DNA from 3 places in the Streptomyces sp. NBC_01622 genome. Region 3 is predicted to be linked to each of the others. Evidence: riboswitches for the same ligand, from Rfam matches in the RefSeq annotation. Region 3 holds a riboswitch; each other region holds the start of a gene.

Region 1 (5,225 bases), 2.2 Mb from region 3:
AGCTTCCAGCACACCGCGGACTCCGGTGTGGTGAGCACCACCGCCGACCTGAACACCTTCTTCCGGGCCCTGGCCGGCGGCAGGCTGCTCCCCGCCGCGCAGTGGCGCGAGATGCGGCAGACCGTGGAACGGACCGACGACCCGGAGGACGTGGCCGAGATGCCCGAGGGCACCTACGGCCTCGGCCTGCGAAAGATCCCGCTCTCCTGCGGCGGTTTCTACTACACCCACGAGGGCGACGGTGCGGGCGTCAACACCCGTCCCGCGGTGAGCGCCGACGGCAGGCGCGCGGTGACCGTCTCCATCACGACCACCACCGCGCCGCCGGACCTCGCCGCCCTCAACCGCGCGACAGGCACGCTGGTCGACCACACCCTGTGCGACAAGCCTGCCAAGGGCTCACCGAAGAGCTAGGCCGTGTCCGACCCAGCCGGTCGTCGTCAGTCGGCGATCGGCAGGTACACCCGGTTGCCCGCCGCCGCGAACTCCTTCGACTTCCGCGCCATGCCCTCCTCGACCTCCGCCTTGGTACCGCCGTGTTCGCGGCGGATGTCCTGGGAGATCTTCATCGAGCAGAACTTCGGCCCGCACATCGAGCAGAAGTGCGCCGTTTTGGCCGGCTCCGCCGGCAGTGTCTCGTCGTGGAACTCCCGAGCCGTGACCGGATCGAGGGCCAGGTTGAACTGGTCCTCCCAGCGGAACTCGAAGCGGGCGTCGGACAGCGCGTCGTCCCACTCCTGTGCACCTGGGTGCCCCTTGGCGAGGTCGGCTGCGTGGGCGGCGATCTTGTAGGTGATGACGCCGGTCTTGACGTCGTCACGGTTGGGCAGGCCCAAGTGCTCCTTGGGCGTGACATAGCAGAGCATGGCCGTGCCCCACCAGGCGATCATCGCGGCACCGATGCCGGAAGTGATGTGGTCGTACGCAGGCGCGACGTCCGTCGTCAGCGGGCCGAGCGTATAGAACGGAGCTTCATCACAGATCTCCTGCTGAAGGTCGATGTTCTCCTTGATCTTGTGCATCGGGACATGTCCCGGGCCCTCGATCATGGTCTGTACGTTGAAACGCTTCGCGATCGTGTTGAGTTCCCCGAGAGTCCTCAACTCGGCGAACTGCGCCTCGTCGTTGGCGTCCGCGATCGATCCGGGGCGCAGACCGTCGCCCAGCGAGTAGGTGACGTCGTAGGCGGCGAGGATCTCGCAGAGCTCCTCGAAGTTCTCGTAGAGGAACGATTCCTTGTGGTGCGCCAGGCACCAGGCCGCCATGATCGAGCCGCCGCGCGAGACGATGCCGGTCTTGCGGTTCGCCGTCAGCGGTACGAACGGCAGCCGCACGCCCGCGTGGACGGTCATGTAGTCCACGCCCTGTTCGGCCTGTTCGACGACCGTGTCCTTGTAGATCTCCCAGGTCAGCTCCTCGGCACGGCCGTCGACCTTTTCGAGCGCCTGGTAGAGCGGCACGGTGCCGATGGGGACGGGGGAGTTGCGCAGCACCCACTCGCGGGTGGTGTGGATGTTGCGGCCGGTGGACAGGTCCATGACCGTGTCGGCGCCCCAGCGGGTCGCCCAGGTCATCTTCTCGACCTCCTCCTCGATGGAGGAAGTGACCGCGGAATTGCCGATGTTGGCGTTGACCTTCACCAGGAACCGCTTGCCGATGATCATCGGCTCGATCTCCGGGTGGTTGACGTTGGCCGGCAGCACCGCACGCCCCGCCGCGATCTCCTCCCGGACCACCTCGGGCGAGACCTTCTCCCGTACGGCCACGAACTCCATCTCGGGCGTGATCTCGCCCCGTCGCGCGTAGGCGAGTTGAGTCACCGCCGTACCCTCACGTCCACGGCGCGGTTGCCGGGGGCGGCCCGGGAACACCGCGTCGAGGTTACGGAGTCCACCGCGCGGTGACGTGTGCTTGATTCCGTCGTCCTCGGGGCGGACGGGACGGCCCGCGTACTCCTCGGTGTCGCCCCGGGCGATGATCCAGTTCTCCCGCAGCGGCGCCAGTCCCCTGCGGACGTCGGTGTCGACGAGCGGATCGGTGTACGGGCCTGAGGTGTCGTACAGCGTCACGGACTGCCCGTTGGTGAGGTGTACCTGACGGACCGGCACCCGCAGATCGGGGCGCGAGCCCTCGACATACCCCTTGTGCCAGCCGGCGGACTTCCCGGCCGCAGAGGACTCCTCGACCCCCGTCGGCTGCCCGGCCCGTGCGAACTCCTCGCCCGGAATGGGCTGTTCGTCCTGGCTGAAGGCAGGCGTGCGTACGTCCTTGTTGGTCATGAGACCTACTCCCTACGCCGGCATTACCCGGTAACAGGTTCGGCGGTCGACGCAGCGGCTTCCGTCAGCCGATGTTTCATGTGAAACATCACTCGATACAGGTGACGTTTCCCGTGAAACATCGCAGAGACGGAGGTCAGCGCCCTCTCAGCCCGGTGCTCCGAGCTCCCGCGTGTGCAAAGGTGCCTCCACGCTAGCGTCATATGTGGCGCGGTGAACAGTGGGCCTCCGGCGTTCTTGCGATGATCGGGCGGTGACCACGACGCAGCAGCCCCCGTACCCGCCGACCGGGCCGCCGCATGGCCATGACCACGGCCACGGTTCCGATGGCGACCATGGCTCCGGGTCCGGGGACGACGACAGCTCCGGCGGGGACGGCGGGCACGGTTCCGGCGCGGGTGGTGGACACGGTCACTCGCACAGTCACGGCCCGGCCGCCCCCGTCTCCCGTCACCTCCGGAAGGTCATCGCGGCGATCCTGATCCCGTTCACGGTCGCGGTCGTGGTCGGCATGGTGGTGCTGTGGCCCGGCGGCGCACCGTCGCACAAGCGCACCGGCGTCGGCTTCGACCGGCAGACGCAGCAGGCGACGGTCACCAAGGTCGTCAGCGTGAGCTGCGCCTCGGTGAACGCCTCGGGCGGGGGCGCGACCGGGGACACCTCCACGGCCGAGGGCTCCTCGGCACAGCAGGAGGCGGGCGGCACCTGCAAGAAGGCCACGGTCACGGTCAGCACCGGCAAGGACAAGGGCCGTACGTTCACGGAGATCGTGCAGCCCGACCAGTCACGGCAGTTGCATCAGGGCGAGAAGGTCGTGGTCGCGTACGAGCCCTCCGCGCCCAGGGATCTGCAGTACTCGGTCACCGATGTGAACCGTAAGTTCCCCATGGCGCTGCTCGCCGGCATCTTCGCGCTGGCCGTCGTGGTGGTGGGCCGGCTGCGCGGCGTCATGGCACTGATCGCGCTGGCCATCAGCTTCATGATCCTCAACTTCTTCATCCTGCCCGCAATCCTGCACGGCTCGAACCCGCTGATCGTGGCGGTGGTCGGATCGAGCGCCATCATGCTGATCGCCCTCTACATGTGCCACGGACTGTCGGCCCGTACGTCCGTGGCGGTGCTCGGCACGCTGATGTCGCTGGTCCTGATCGGCGTCCTGGGTTCGGTGTTCATCGGCTGGGCCGCGCTGACCGGCAACACGGACGACAACACGGGCCTGATCCACGGGCTGTATCCGTCGATCGACATGAGCGGCCTGCTGCTCGCCGGCGTCATCATCGGTTCGCTCGGTGTGCTCGACGATGTGACGGTCACGCAGACCTCGGCGGTCTGGGAACTGCACGAGGCCAACCCGTCGATGGGCTGGCGCGGGCTGTACCGCGCTGGTATCCGGATCGGCCGCGACCACATCGCGTCCGTGGTCAACACGCTCGTCCTCGCCTACGCGGGCGCCGCCCTGCCGTTGCTGCTGCTCTTCTCCATCGCGCAGAGCAGCGTGGGGTCGGTCGCCAACAGCGAGTTGGTCGCCGAGGAGATCGTACGCACGCTTGTGGGCTCGATCGGCCTGGTCGCCTCGGTACCGGTCACCACCGCGCTCGCGGCCCTGGTGGTCTCGGCGGACCGACCGGGACGCGAAACAGCTCCCGCGGGGGTTGCGGCGGCGGCCACGGCGGCGCCGGGTGCCGGGCCCGCGGCAGCGCCCGGTGCCAAGCCGGCGCCGGCGCGCGGCGGGAAGGGCCGACGCCGCAAGCACTGAGGACGGCGAGAACCGCCGCACGGAGCCACACAGAAGCGTTCCTGCGACTCCAGGGCTCCTCCCGGGCTTCCCGGACCGCACCCGGACCTCTCGGCCTCGCAGGCCTTTCAGGGCTCCACAGATGCCTCCAGGGGCCTCGGGCCCCGTGGTGAAGCGTTACGCCAACTCTCCCCGCCGCCGTAGCAACGCTTCAGCCGGCGCTCTGCTCCTCCGCCAGGATGCGGTCCAGTGCCTCGTCGAGGTGGGCGTCGAAATCCGCGAGCGCACCCTCCTGACCGAGCGGAACCAGCAGGTCGGTGCGGTCGAGGAACGCCACGAGCGGGGCCGCGCGGGTGCGGAACAGCGCCTGGTCGCCGCCCACCTGAAGCCTGATCAACACTTCGCCCAGCGTCTCGGGATCGACGGGCTCGATCCGCACATCGCCGTCCCCGGACGCCCGGCCCACCCCGTCGATCAGCAGCTCCCGGCCGAAGGCCCAGGTCACCGGGGCATCCCCCGGCAAATGGAAGGTCAGCCGTACGGCGTACGGATCGCACGTCTCGTAGCCCAGTTCGACCGGGATACGGAAGGAGAGCTCCTCGGAGACGAGGAAGCTCATCATGACCTCTGCCTGTACGGACTCGCGCATCGCCTATCCCGTCAATTGCCGCCGACTGGCCGGGAATGATCCCCGTGACACTGAAGGAATATTGCTGAACGTGCACAACAGATCACAAGGAGTAAGTTTTCAGATACTGATAGAGAGCGCGAGCGACCCCAGGAGCCTGCCTACCTCGGTCTGCAACTCCCGGGCAGCGGCCGGCAGACGATCCGCCTGATGCGAGGGGAGAGAAATGGCCATCGTGGCGGCCGTGCTGCCGAGCGTGATCGGAATCGCCGCGCAGACCGTCCCCAGCGCGTACTCCTGACGCTCCACCACCAGCTCCATCCGCCGCATCCGGTCCAGGCGCCGCAGCAGGGCGTGACCGTCCCGCACGGTGTACGGCGTGAGGGACTGCGCGGGGTAGCGGTCGAGGTGGTCGCGCCGGGCGTCCTCGTCCAACTGGGCCAGCAGGCACTGGCCGATCGCATGCGCGTGCCCCGTCTCACGGAAGTCGGCCCACTCCTCGACCGCCGGGCTGCCGGGGCTGTCGGAGACGCACATGACCTCGATCTCACCGTCGCGGTACATCGCGTAGTAGACCGGCACA
Region 2 (5,225 bases), 4.8 Mb from region 3:
GTCGGCCGCCAGCGTCGGGTGCATCACCTTGAGCGCGAGGACCCGGTCCAGGCGGGTGTCCACGGCCCGGTAGACCGTGGCCATCCCGCCGACGGCGATCCGCGCGTCGACGCGATAGCGGCCGTCGAGCAACTGCCCGACGAGAGGGTCATGAAGGGTCGTATCCACGCAGGTGAGTGTACGAGCCGAGGCTGACAGCACCGCCTTTTCGGCCAGTTTCGGGGCGGTACTGCAGCCGAGCTGTGACGGATCCCACCCTGGGGAGCGGGAGTTCAGAACGCCGGACGTTCGGGGTCCAGACGGGCCAGGCCGGTCGTCGGAGACGACGCCTCGGCGAAGTGCCTACGGGGGATACGCCCCGCCCGGAACGCCAGCCGCCCCGCCTCCACCGCGCTCCGCATCGCGGACGCCATCAGCACCGGCTCCTGCGCCCGCGTCACCGCCGAGGCAAGCATCACACCCGCGCACCCCAGCTCCATCGCGAACGCCGCGTCGGACGCCGTACCGGCCCCCGCGTCCAGAATCACCGGCACGCGCGCGTGCTCGGTGATCAGCTGGAAGTTGTGCGGATTGCGGATACCGAGCCCGGAACCGATCGGCGACCCCAGGGGCATGATCGCCGCACACCCGACGTCCTCCAGCTTCCGCGCCAGCACGGGATCGTCGTTCGTGTACGGCAGCACCGTGAACCCGTCGTCGACCAGGGTCTCGGCGGCGTCCAGCAGCTCGATCGGGTCGGGCAGCAGGGTGCGCTCGTCCGCGATCACCTCAAGTTTGACCAGTGCCGTCCCGAGCGCCTCCCGCGCGAGCCGGGCCGTCAGCACCGCCTCGCCCGCCGTGAAGCAGCCCGCGGTGTTGGGCAGCACCCGGATGCCGAGCCGCTCCAGGACGGACAGCACCGAACCGTGCACGGAAGCGTTCACGCGCCGCATCGCGACCGTCGTGAGCTCCGTCCCGGAGGCGACCAGCGCGCGCTCCAGGACGTCGAGGCTGGGCGCGCCCCCGGTGCCCATGATCAGCCGGGACGTGAAGGACGTACCACCGAGGACGAAGGGGTCGTCGGCCATGGGTCAGCCTCCTTGGACGGCGGTGAGGACCTCGACGCGGTCCCCCTCGGAGAGGGAGGTCGAGGGCCACTCCGCGCGCGGGACGACGGTTTCGTTGAGGGCGGCGGCCACCCCGGAGGGCGACGGGGCCAGGGTGCGCACAAGGGTGTCGAGAGCCGTGCCGGGCGCGATCACCCGGGGCTCCCCGTTGACGGAGACGTTCATGCGGGCTGCTCCACGAGTGCCGTGCGTTCCGCGCGGGCGAACCGCTTCGGGGTGAACGGGCGTGCCTCGTCCGGGAGTTCGCCGGTGGCCAGGGCGTGTGCGAGGGCGTCGCCGGTGACCGGCGTGAGCAGCACGCCGTTGCGGTAGTGCCCGGTGGCCAGCAGCAGTCCCGGCAGTTCGGTCGGGCCCAGCAGCGGCGCGTTGTCGGGGGAGCCCGGGCGCAGTCCGGCCCGGGTCTCGGTGAGCGGCAGTTCGGTGATCCCGGGGACCAACTCGTGGGCGTCGCGCAGCAGTTCGTAGACACCGCCGGCGGTCACCGTGGTGTCCCAGCCCAGTTCCTCGCTGGTCGCGCCGACGACCAGCTCGCCGTTCTCGCGCGGCACCAGATAGACGTGGCTGCCACGCACCACGGCCCGCACGGTCCTGCTCAGGAACGGCGCGTACCGCTCCGGCACGGTCAGCCGCAGCACCTGCCCCTTCACGGGCCGTACGGGCGGCAGGACGTCGCCTGGGACCCCGGCAAGCCGCCCGCTGAGGCTGCCGCCCGCGAGCACCACCTGGTCCGCGCCCAGCACATCACCCTCACGCGTGACGACCCCCGTGGCGCGGTCCTGCCCGACCGTGAGCCGCTCGGCCCACGTCCGGTGGAAGGCGACCCCGGCGCGCTCGCACGCGGCCACCAGGGCGCCCGCCAGCCGCCGCGGGTCGACCTGGTGGTCCCCGTCGACCCGGAGCCCCCCGCGCACCCCCGGTGCGAGCATCGGCTCCAGGCGCCGGCAGTCGCGCCCGGACAGCCACTCGGAGTCCAGGCCCGACCGGTGCTGCAGGGCGTGCAGTTCACGGAGGTGGGCGCGGTCGTCGGCGTCCAGGGCGACGGCCAGGGTGCCGCAGCGCCGGTAGCCGAGGTCGAGGCCGGTGAGGTCGGTCAGCTCGGCCGCGAAGTCCGGGTAGCGCTGCGCCGAGGCCAGGTTGAGGGCGAGCAGCGTCTGTTCGCCGTAGTGCAGTTCCGTGACGGCGGCCAGCATCCCGGCGGCCACCTGCGCGGCCCCGCCGCCCGGGTCGGGGTCCACGACGGCGGTGGCGAACCCGCGTTGCGCGGCCCGCCAGGCCGTGACCAGGCCGATGATCCCGCCCCCGACGACGAGGACGTCTGACGTACGTGTAGGCATGGGCGTCCAGCCCCTCCCTTCGCCGGCATGACCCGGATCAGGTTCGTACGGTCGGAGGCCGCCAGCCTCCCTCTCAGCCCGGTGCGTCCGGACTCCCGCGAGTGCTTGTACGTTGGCCACCCTAGCCCGTACCCCATGTCCCAGTAAGGGAGCCTCCGTCCATGGTCCGCTCGCTCGAGGGTCTCGTCCTCGCCCCGGTCGCGGACCAGGCACCGGGTCAGGTCGGCACCCGCACCCGGTTCGCCTACCACGAGAAGGACGGCGAGATCTGGGCCGAGTACGCGGGCGGCGACGTCGTACGCGGGCATCTCGTCGGCACGCGCGCGGGGGACCGTCTCGACGAGACCTGGGAGTGGGAGTCGCAGCCGGGGAGCGGGACGAGTGTTGTGGAACAGGTCACTGAACGCGCCCCCTGACTGACGATTTGGCAGGTGTCTATGGTGATCGGATGAGCGAGCAGACACGGGGACAGGGCGCGGGGGCAGGGCGGCGAGTGGTCGTCGTCGGCGCGGGCATGGCCGGGGTGCAGACCGCGGTCGCCCTGCGCGAACAGGGCTTCACCGGCACCGTCACCCTTCTCGGCGCCGAACCCCATCAGCCCTACGACCGGCCCCCGCTGTCCAAGGCCGTCCTGCTCGGCAAGGCCGAGGGCTCCGCCTTCGACGTCGACTTCGAGGCGCTCGGCATCGAACTCCGGCTCGGGCGCGAGGTGTCGGGCCTGCGCCCCGGAGACCACGAACTGGACACTGCCGAGGGCCCGGTGCCCTACGACGTCCTCGTCCTCGCCACCGGCGCCGAACCGATCCGGCTGCCGGGCGCCGACGGCATCCCCGGGGTGCATCTGCTGCGCACCCTGGACGACGCCGAGCGGCTGCGGCCGGTGCTCGCGCGGCAGCACGACATCGTGGTCGTCGGCGCGGGCTGGATCGGCGCCGAGTTCGCCACGGCCGCGCGCGAGGCGGGCTGTGCGGTGACCGTCGTAGAAGCCGCCGACCGGCCGCTCGCGGGCGCGCTGCCCGCCGACGTGGCCGCGCCGATGGCCGCCTGGTACGCGGACGCCGGAGCCGTGCTGCGCACGCACACGCGCGTGGAGCGCGTCGAACCCGGCGCGGTGGTCCTCGACGACGGCACCCGGCTGCCCGCCGGAGCCGTCGTGGTCGGGATCGGCGCCCGCCCCGCCACCGGCTGGCTCGCGGACTCCGGCATCGAGCTGGGCGCCCACCGCGAGGTCGTGGCCGACGACCGGCTGCGCACCTCGGTGCCGGACGTGTACGCGGTCGGCGACTGCGCCTCCTTCCCTTCGGGAAGGTACGGCGAGCGCCTTCTCGTCCACCACTGGGACAACGCCCTCCAGGGCCCGCGCACGGTCGCCGCGAACATCGTCGGCCAGACCCCGGCGGTCTACGACCCGGTGCCGTACTTCTGGTCCGAGCAGTTCGGCCGCTTCGTCCAGTACGTCGGCCATCACGCGTCCGCCGACACGACCCTGTGGCGCGGCGACCCGGCCACCCCGGCCTGGACCTTCTGCTGGCTGCGCGGGGACCGCCTGGTGGCCGTTCTCGCGGTCGGCCGCCCCCGTGACCTGGCCCAGGGCCGCCGCCTGATCGAGTCGGGCACGCCGATGAATCCCGGGCCGCTGGCGGACCCTTCTCTCCCGATGAAGGCCGCTATCGCCTAGTTCGTCCCCCCGAGTCGGACCGGCCCGGCTTCCGACTGTCAGTCCGGGATGGCACGCTGTTTACGTGACCGAGATTGACGCAAAGATCGATGCTCTCGTCCCCGCCTGGCTCACGCTGCCCGACATCGCAGAGATGCTCGATGTCGAGGTGACACGCGTGCGGCAGCTGGTCAAGGAGGGCCAAGTCATCGCCGTACGCCGTGGTGAGAACCGCGCGCTGCACGTCCCCGCCGCCTTCATCGACGGGGCCGAGCAGAAGGTCGTCAAGGGCCTCACGGGGACCCTGACGCTCCTGCGGGACGACGGCTTCTCCGACGAAGAGATGCTGGAGTGGCTCTTCACCCCCGACCCCAGCCTGCCCGGCACCCCCGCGCAGGCCCTGAGCGAGAATCGCGGCACGGAGGTGAAGCGCCGCGCCCAGGCGCTCGCCGTCTGACCCGGACGACCGGCTGACCCGGACGACCGACCGGTGTACGGGCCGCGGCACGCTCGCCCGCGGCCCGTACACGGCACCACCGCGCAACGAAGACGAACGACAACGGGGGACACACGCATGCCCGACACCGCAGCCGCCGTACGCGCGGAACTCGCCGACGCCCGGGTCTACCTCTGCACGGACGCCCGCAGACGCCAGGGCGACCTCGCCCAGTTCCTGGACGCGGTCCTGGCCGGCGGGGTCGACATCGTGCAGCTGCGCGACAAGGGCATGGAGGCCGCCGAGGAGCTGGAGCACCTCCAGGTGTTCGCCGACGCCTGCGCCCGGCACGGCAGACTGCTCGCGGTCAACGACCGCGCGGACGTCGCCCATGCCGCCGGCGCCGACGTACTGCACCTGGGGCAGGGCGACCTCCCGGTCCCCGCGGCCCGCGCGATCCTCGGCGACGACGTCCTGATCGGCCGCTCCACGCACGCGGAGGCGGAGGCGGCCGCAGCCGCCGTCCAGGAGGGCGTGGACTACTTCTGCACCGGCCCGTGCTGGCCGACCCCCACCAAACCCGGCCGTCACGCCCCGGGCCTCGACCTGGTCCGGTACACGGCTGCCCTGGGCACCGACCGCCCCTGGTTCGCCATCGGCGGCATCGACCTCGGCAACCTCGACGAGGTGCT
Region 3 (5,225 bases):
ACGGGGCGGTGCCGCAGAATCCGGAGCCCATGCCCGACGTCCCGCCACCGGCGCCCGCCCCGCAGAAGAAGAGCGCGGGCCGGAACCTGGGTGCGGCCATAGGGGTCGGGGTCGGACTCGGCGCGGTCATCATCGCGTCCCTGTTCGTCGTCAAGGCCGTGTTCGTCGGCGTGATAGCGGTGGCCGTGGTCGTGGGCCTGTGGGAGCTGACCTCGCGGCTGCAGGAGCGCAAGGGCATCAAGGCGCCCCTCGTGCCCCTCACGGTCGGCGGGGCGGCGATGGTCGTCGCCGGATACGTCCGGGGTCCCGAGGGCGCCTGGGTCGCCATGGCGCTCACGGCGCTCGCCGTCCTCGTATGGCGGATGACGGAACCGCCGGAGGGCTACCTCAGGGACGTCACGGCGGGCGTCTTCGCGGCGTTCTACGTGCCGTTCCTGGCCACGTTCGTCGCCCTGATGCTCACCGCGGACGACGGCGCCTGGCGGGTCCTGACGTTCCTGCTGCTGACGGTCGTCAGCGACACCGGGGCGTACGCCGTCGGCTGGCGCTTCGGCACGCACAAGCTCGCCCCGCGCATCAGCCCCGGAAAGACCCGCGAGGGCCTGTTCGGGGCGGTGTCCTTCGCGATGGTGGCGGGCGCGCTGTGCATGCAGTTCCTGATCGACGACGGCAGCTGGTGGCAGGGGCTCGTCCTGGGCCTCGCGGTCGCGGCCAGCGCCACGCTGGGTGACCTCGGCGAGTCCATGATCAAGCGGGACCTCGGCATCAAGGACATGGGCACGCTGCTGCCGGGCCACGGCGGCATCATGGACCGGCTGGACTCCTTGCTGCCGACGGCTCCGGTGGTCTGGCTGTTGATGGTCCTGTTCGTCGGGTCCGCCTGACGTTCGGCCGACGTCCTGCCGTACGGCATTCCGGGCGCCCCTGTATCTCTGTACAGGACGGGGGCGCCCGGTCGTACGATTTCGGTATAAGCCCTCGCAAAAGGGGGACCGCCCTGAACGAAGGAGGGCGTCATGTCCGCCTTCCATGAAGAGTTCGACGTGGACTGCCGTCCGGAGGACGCCTGGGCGTACGTCATCGACCCGTCCCACCTCCCCGAGTGGCAGGAGAGCGCGGTGTCCGCCGAACAGCTCGACGACCGGCCCTTCGGCCTCGGCTCCCGGGTCCGCGTCACCCGGCACGTGGGTCGCCGCGACATGGCGATGACCATGGAGTGCACCGAGTTCCAGCCGCCGTACGCCTGGACCGTGCGCGGGATCGACGGCCCCATCAGGGGCAACTTCCGCGGCGAGATCTCACCCGTCGACGACGGACGCCGTACCCGGGTGACGATGGATCTCGACTTCGAGGGACACGGCATCGGCAAGGTCCTGCTGCCCTTCGTCGTGCGCCCCCAGATCCGACGCGAGATGCCCCACAACGAGAGGCTCCTGAGGGAACACCTGGAGCACATCGGCTGAACTCGGCTGAAGCGGATCACCGTAAACGGATCACGGTAAACGATCTGCGACACTGGTACAGCCATGCCTAAGCCCGGAGAACTCACATTCGTCGCCCCCCGCGGAGCCCAGAAGCCGCCGCGGCACCTTGCCGATCTCACGCCCGCCGAGCGCAAGGAAGCCGTCGCCGCGGTCGGGGAGAAGCCCTTTCGCGCCAAGCAGCTCTCGCAGCACTACTTCGCGCGCCTCGCGCACGACCCGGCGGAGTGGACCGACATCCCCGCCGGTTCGCGCGCCAAGCTGCAAGAGGCGCTGCTCCCTGAGCTGATGACGGTCGTACGGCATCTGTCGACCGACCAGGACACCACCCGCAAGACGCTGTGGCGGCTGTTCGACGGGACGCTCGTCGAGTCCGTGCTGATGCGGTACCCGGACCGGGTCACCATGTGCATCAGCTCGCAGGCGGGCTGCGGGATGAACTGCCCGTTCTGCGCGACCGGTCAGGCCGGCCTGGACCGCAATCTGTCCACCGGTGAGATCGTGCACCAGATCGTGGACGGCATGCGGGCGCTGCGCGACGGTGAGATCCCGGGCGGTCCCGCGCGGCTCTCCAACATCGTCTTCATGGGCATGGGCGAGCCCCTCGCCAACTACAAGCGGGTCGTCCAGTCCATCCGCGCCCTCACCGACCCCGAGCCGGACGGCCTCGGCCTCTCGCAGCGCGGGATCACCGTCTCTACGGTCGGACTGGTCCCGGCGATCCACCGGTTCTCCGACGAGGGCTTCAAGTGCCGGCTCGCGATCTCGCTGCACGCGCCGGACGACGACCTGCGCGACACCCTGGTTCCCGTGAACACCCGGTGGAAGGTGCGCGAGGTCCTCGACGCGGGCTGGGAGTACGCGGCGAAGTCGGGACGCCGGCTGTCCATCGAGTACGCGCTGATCCGGGACATCAACGACCAGGCGTGGCGCGGCGACCGGCTCGGCCGGCTCCTCAAGGGCAAGCCGGTGCACGTCAACCTGATCCCGCTGAACCCGACGCCGGGCTCCAAGTGGACGGCCTCCCGTCCCGAGGACGAGAAGGCGTTCGTCGAGGCCATCGCGGCCCATGGGGTGCCGGTCACCGTCCGGGACACCCGCGGCCAGGAGATCGACGGAGCGTGCGGCCAGCTCGCGGCCACCGAGAGGTAATCTCTGCCGTAAGTACATTTTCATATCCGACAGGGGAGCGCGCAGCGCTGAGAGTGCGGCAATCGGGCCGCAGACCCTCTGAACCTCGCCCAGGTCATTCTGGGTAGGAAGTTCGGTCATCACCGTGAACACCAAGAAGTACTGTGCTGTCCTCGTCGGCCTCGGCCTGGTCACGCTCTCCGCGTGCGGGTCGGGGTCGGACCAGGGCAGTGGCTCCGGCTCCAAGACCGTCACGCTCGTCAGCCACGACTCTTGGGCCGTATCCAAGAGCGTCCTCAAGGACTTCGAGAAGCAGTCCGGCTACACGGTCAAGGTCCTCAAGGACGGCGACGCGGGCCAGGCCGTCAACAAGGCGATCCTGACGAAGGACAACCCGCAGGGAGACGTCTTCTTCGGCGTCGACAACACCCTGCTCTCCCGCGCGCTCGACAACGGTCTCTTCCAGTCCTACGACGCGAAGGGCTCCGCCACCGTCAAGCCCGCGTACCGCGTCGACGAGACCAAGCATCGCGTCACGCCCATCGACACGGGCGACATCTGCGTCAACTACGACAAGGCGTACTTCAGCAAGCACAAGCTGACCCCGCCGACCTCCTTCGCGGACCTCGTCAAGCCCGAGTACAAGAACCTCCTCGTCACCGAGAACGCCGCCACCTCCTCACCCGGCCTCGGTTTCCTGCTGGGCAGCGCGGCGCAGTTCGGGGACGACAGCTGGCAGGCGTACTGGAAGAAGCTCAAGGCCAACGGCGTGAAGGTCGTCGACGGCTGGGAGCAGGCCTACGACCAGGAGTTCTCCGGTTCGGCCGGCGGGAAGAAGGCGGGCGGCGACCGGCCCCTCGTCGTCTCCTACGCCTCCTCGCCGCCCGCCGAAGTCATCTACGGCGACCCGAAGCCGACCACCGCGCCCACCGGGGTGTCGTACGGCACCTGCTTCCGGCAGACCGAGTACGCGGGACTGCTCAGCAACGCCAAGAACACCAAGGGCGGCAAGGCCTTCATCGACTTCCTGCTCACCAAGGAGTTCCAGGAGGACATGCCGCTCAACATGTTCGTCTACCCGGTGATCGAGGGCGCGACAGTGCCGGCCGAGTTCACGCAGTACGGTCCGCAGGCCAAGGACCCCGAGACCATGGCCCCCACGAAGATCGCCGCCGACCGGGACCAGTGGGTCAAGTCGTGGACCTCGCTCGTACTGAAGTAGTCCCGCGGAAGTCCTCCCGTAGAGGGAACGTGACGCGGCTCGGCCTCATGGTCCTGCCCGTCGCGTTCTTCGCGGTGTTCTTCGCCTACCCCGTCGCCGCGATCGTCGGGCGCGGTCTCAAGGTGGACGGCGCCTGGCAGTTGGGCCGGATCCGGGACGTGCTGGCCCAGTCCGACATCCGGCACGTGCTGTGGTTCACCACCTGGCAGGCGCTCGCCTCCACCGCGCTCACGCTGCTGATCGCGCTCCCCGGCGCGTATGTCTTCGCGCGCTTCGACTTCCCGGGAAGGCAGGTGCTGCGGGCCGTCGTGACGGTCCCCTTCGTGCTGCCGACGGTCGTCGTCGGTACGGCCTTCCTCGCGCTCGTCGGCCGGGGCGGACTCCTCGACGACCTGTGGGGCGTACGGCTGGACACCACCGTGTGGGCCATCCTGCTCGCGCACGTCTTCTTCAACTACGCGGTCGTCGTACGGACGGTGGGCGGCCTCTGGGCACAGCTCGACCCGCGTCAGGAGGAGGCCGCGCGGATGCTCGGCGCCTCCCGGCTCCGGGCCTGGCGGAAGGTGACGCTGCCCGCGCTCGCGCCCGCCGTGGCCGCCGCCGCGCTGATGGTCTTCCTCTTCACCTTCACCTCCTTCGGCGTGGTGCAGATCCTCGGCGGCCCGACCTTCTCGACCCTCGAAGTGGAGATCTACCGCCAGACTTCGGAAGTCTTCGACCTTTCCACGGCGGCCGTGCTGACGATCGTCCAGTTCGTCGCGGTCGGCGCGATCCTCGCCGTCCATGCCTGGACGGTACGGCGACGGGAGACGGCTCTACGACTCGTGGACCCGGCGGTGACCGCACGGCGCCCGCGCGGGGCCGGCCAGTGGTCCCTGCTCGCCGGGGTCCTCGTCTCCGTCCTGCTGCTGCTCGTGCTGCCGCTCGCCGTGCTGGTCCAACGGTCCCTGGACTCACCGGACTTCGGCTACTACCGGGCGCTGACCCACGACGACGGCGGCACCTTCCTGGTCCCGCCGATCGCCGCGATCGGCAACTCGCTGGAGTACGCCGTCGCCGCCACCGCGATGGCCGTGGTGATCGGGGGGCTCGCCGCAGCGGCCCTGACCCGGCGCGATGCCGGGCGGCTGGTGCGGGGCTTCGACGCGCTGCTGATGCTGCCGCTCGGGGTGTCGGCGGTGACCGTCGGCTTCGGGTTCCTGATCTCGCTCGACAAACCCCCGGTGGATCTGCGGAGTTCATGGATCCTGGTGCCGCTCGCACAGGCGCTGGTGGGCGTCCCCTTCGTCGTACGGACGATGCTGCCCGTGCTGCGGGCGGTGGACGGGCGGCTGAGGGAGGCGGCGGCCGTGCTCGGGGCGTCCCCGTGGCGGGTGTGGCGCGAGGTGGAT

The links. A riboswitch is a leader RNA that binds a small molecule or an ion and turns the genes downstream of it on or off. The one in region 3 is predicted to bind thiamine pyrophosphate.
Region 1: another riboswitch for thiamine pyrophosphate. It lies ahead of thiC (phosphomethylpyrimidine synthase ThiC); the one in region 3 lies ahead of OH768_RS15465 (thiamine ABC transporter substrate binding subunit).
Region 2: another riboswitch for thiamine pyrophosphate. It lies ahead of thiO (glycine oxidase ThiO); the one in region 3 lies ahead of OH768_RS15465 (thiamine ABC transporter substrate binding subunit).

What each region holds. Positions count from the first base shown of each region.
Region 1 covers NZ_CP109293.1:5,731,406-5,736,630, forward strand. The annotation lists gene OH768_RS26285 (serine hydrolase domain-containing protein) at 1-414, shown strand, start outside; gene thiC (phosphomethylpyrimidine synthase ThiC) at 441-2,279, opposite strand; TPP riboswitch at 2,272-2,461, opposite strand; gene OH768_RS26295 (YibE/F family protein) at 2,533-4,035, shown strand; gene OH768_RS26300 (SsgA family sporulation/cell division regulator) at 4,226-4,663, opposite strand; gene OH768_RS26305 (IclR family transcriptional regulator) at 4,763-5,225, opposite strand, start outside.
Region 2 covers NZ_CP109293.1:8,264,923-8,270,147, forward strand. The annotation lists gene pknB (Stk1 family PASTA domain-containing Ser/Thr kinase) at 1-168, opposite strand, end outside; gene OH768_RS38260 (thiazole synthase) at 273-1,067, opposite strand; gene thiS (sulfur carrier protein ThiS) at 1,071-1,271, opposite strand; gene thiO (glycine oxidase ThiO) at 1,268-2,440, opposite strand; TPP riboswitch at 2,438-2,549, opposite strand; gene OH768_RS38275 (hypothetical protein) at 2,602-2,856, shown strand; gene OH768_RS38280 (NAD(P)/FAD-dependent oxidoreductase) at 2,889-4,118, shown strand; gene OH768_RS38285 (Rv2175c family DNA-binding protein) at 4,183-4,554, shown strand; gene thiE (thiamine phosphate synthase) at 4,672-5,225, shown strand, end outside.
Region 3 covers NZ_CP109293.1:3,492,825-3,498,049, reverse strand. The annotation lists gene OH768_RS15480 (phosphatidate cytidylyltransferase) at 1-884, shown strand, start outside; gene OH768_RS15475 (SRPBCC family protein) at 1,017-1,463, shown strand; gene rlmN (23S rRNA (adenine(2503)-C(2))-methyltransferase RlmN) at 1,527-2,633, shown strand; TPP riboswitch at 2,655-2,761, shown strand; gene OH768_RS15465 (thiamine ABC transporter substrate binding subunit) at 2,758-3,834, shown strand; gene OH768_RS15460 (ABC transporter permease) at 3,882-5,225, shown strand, end outside.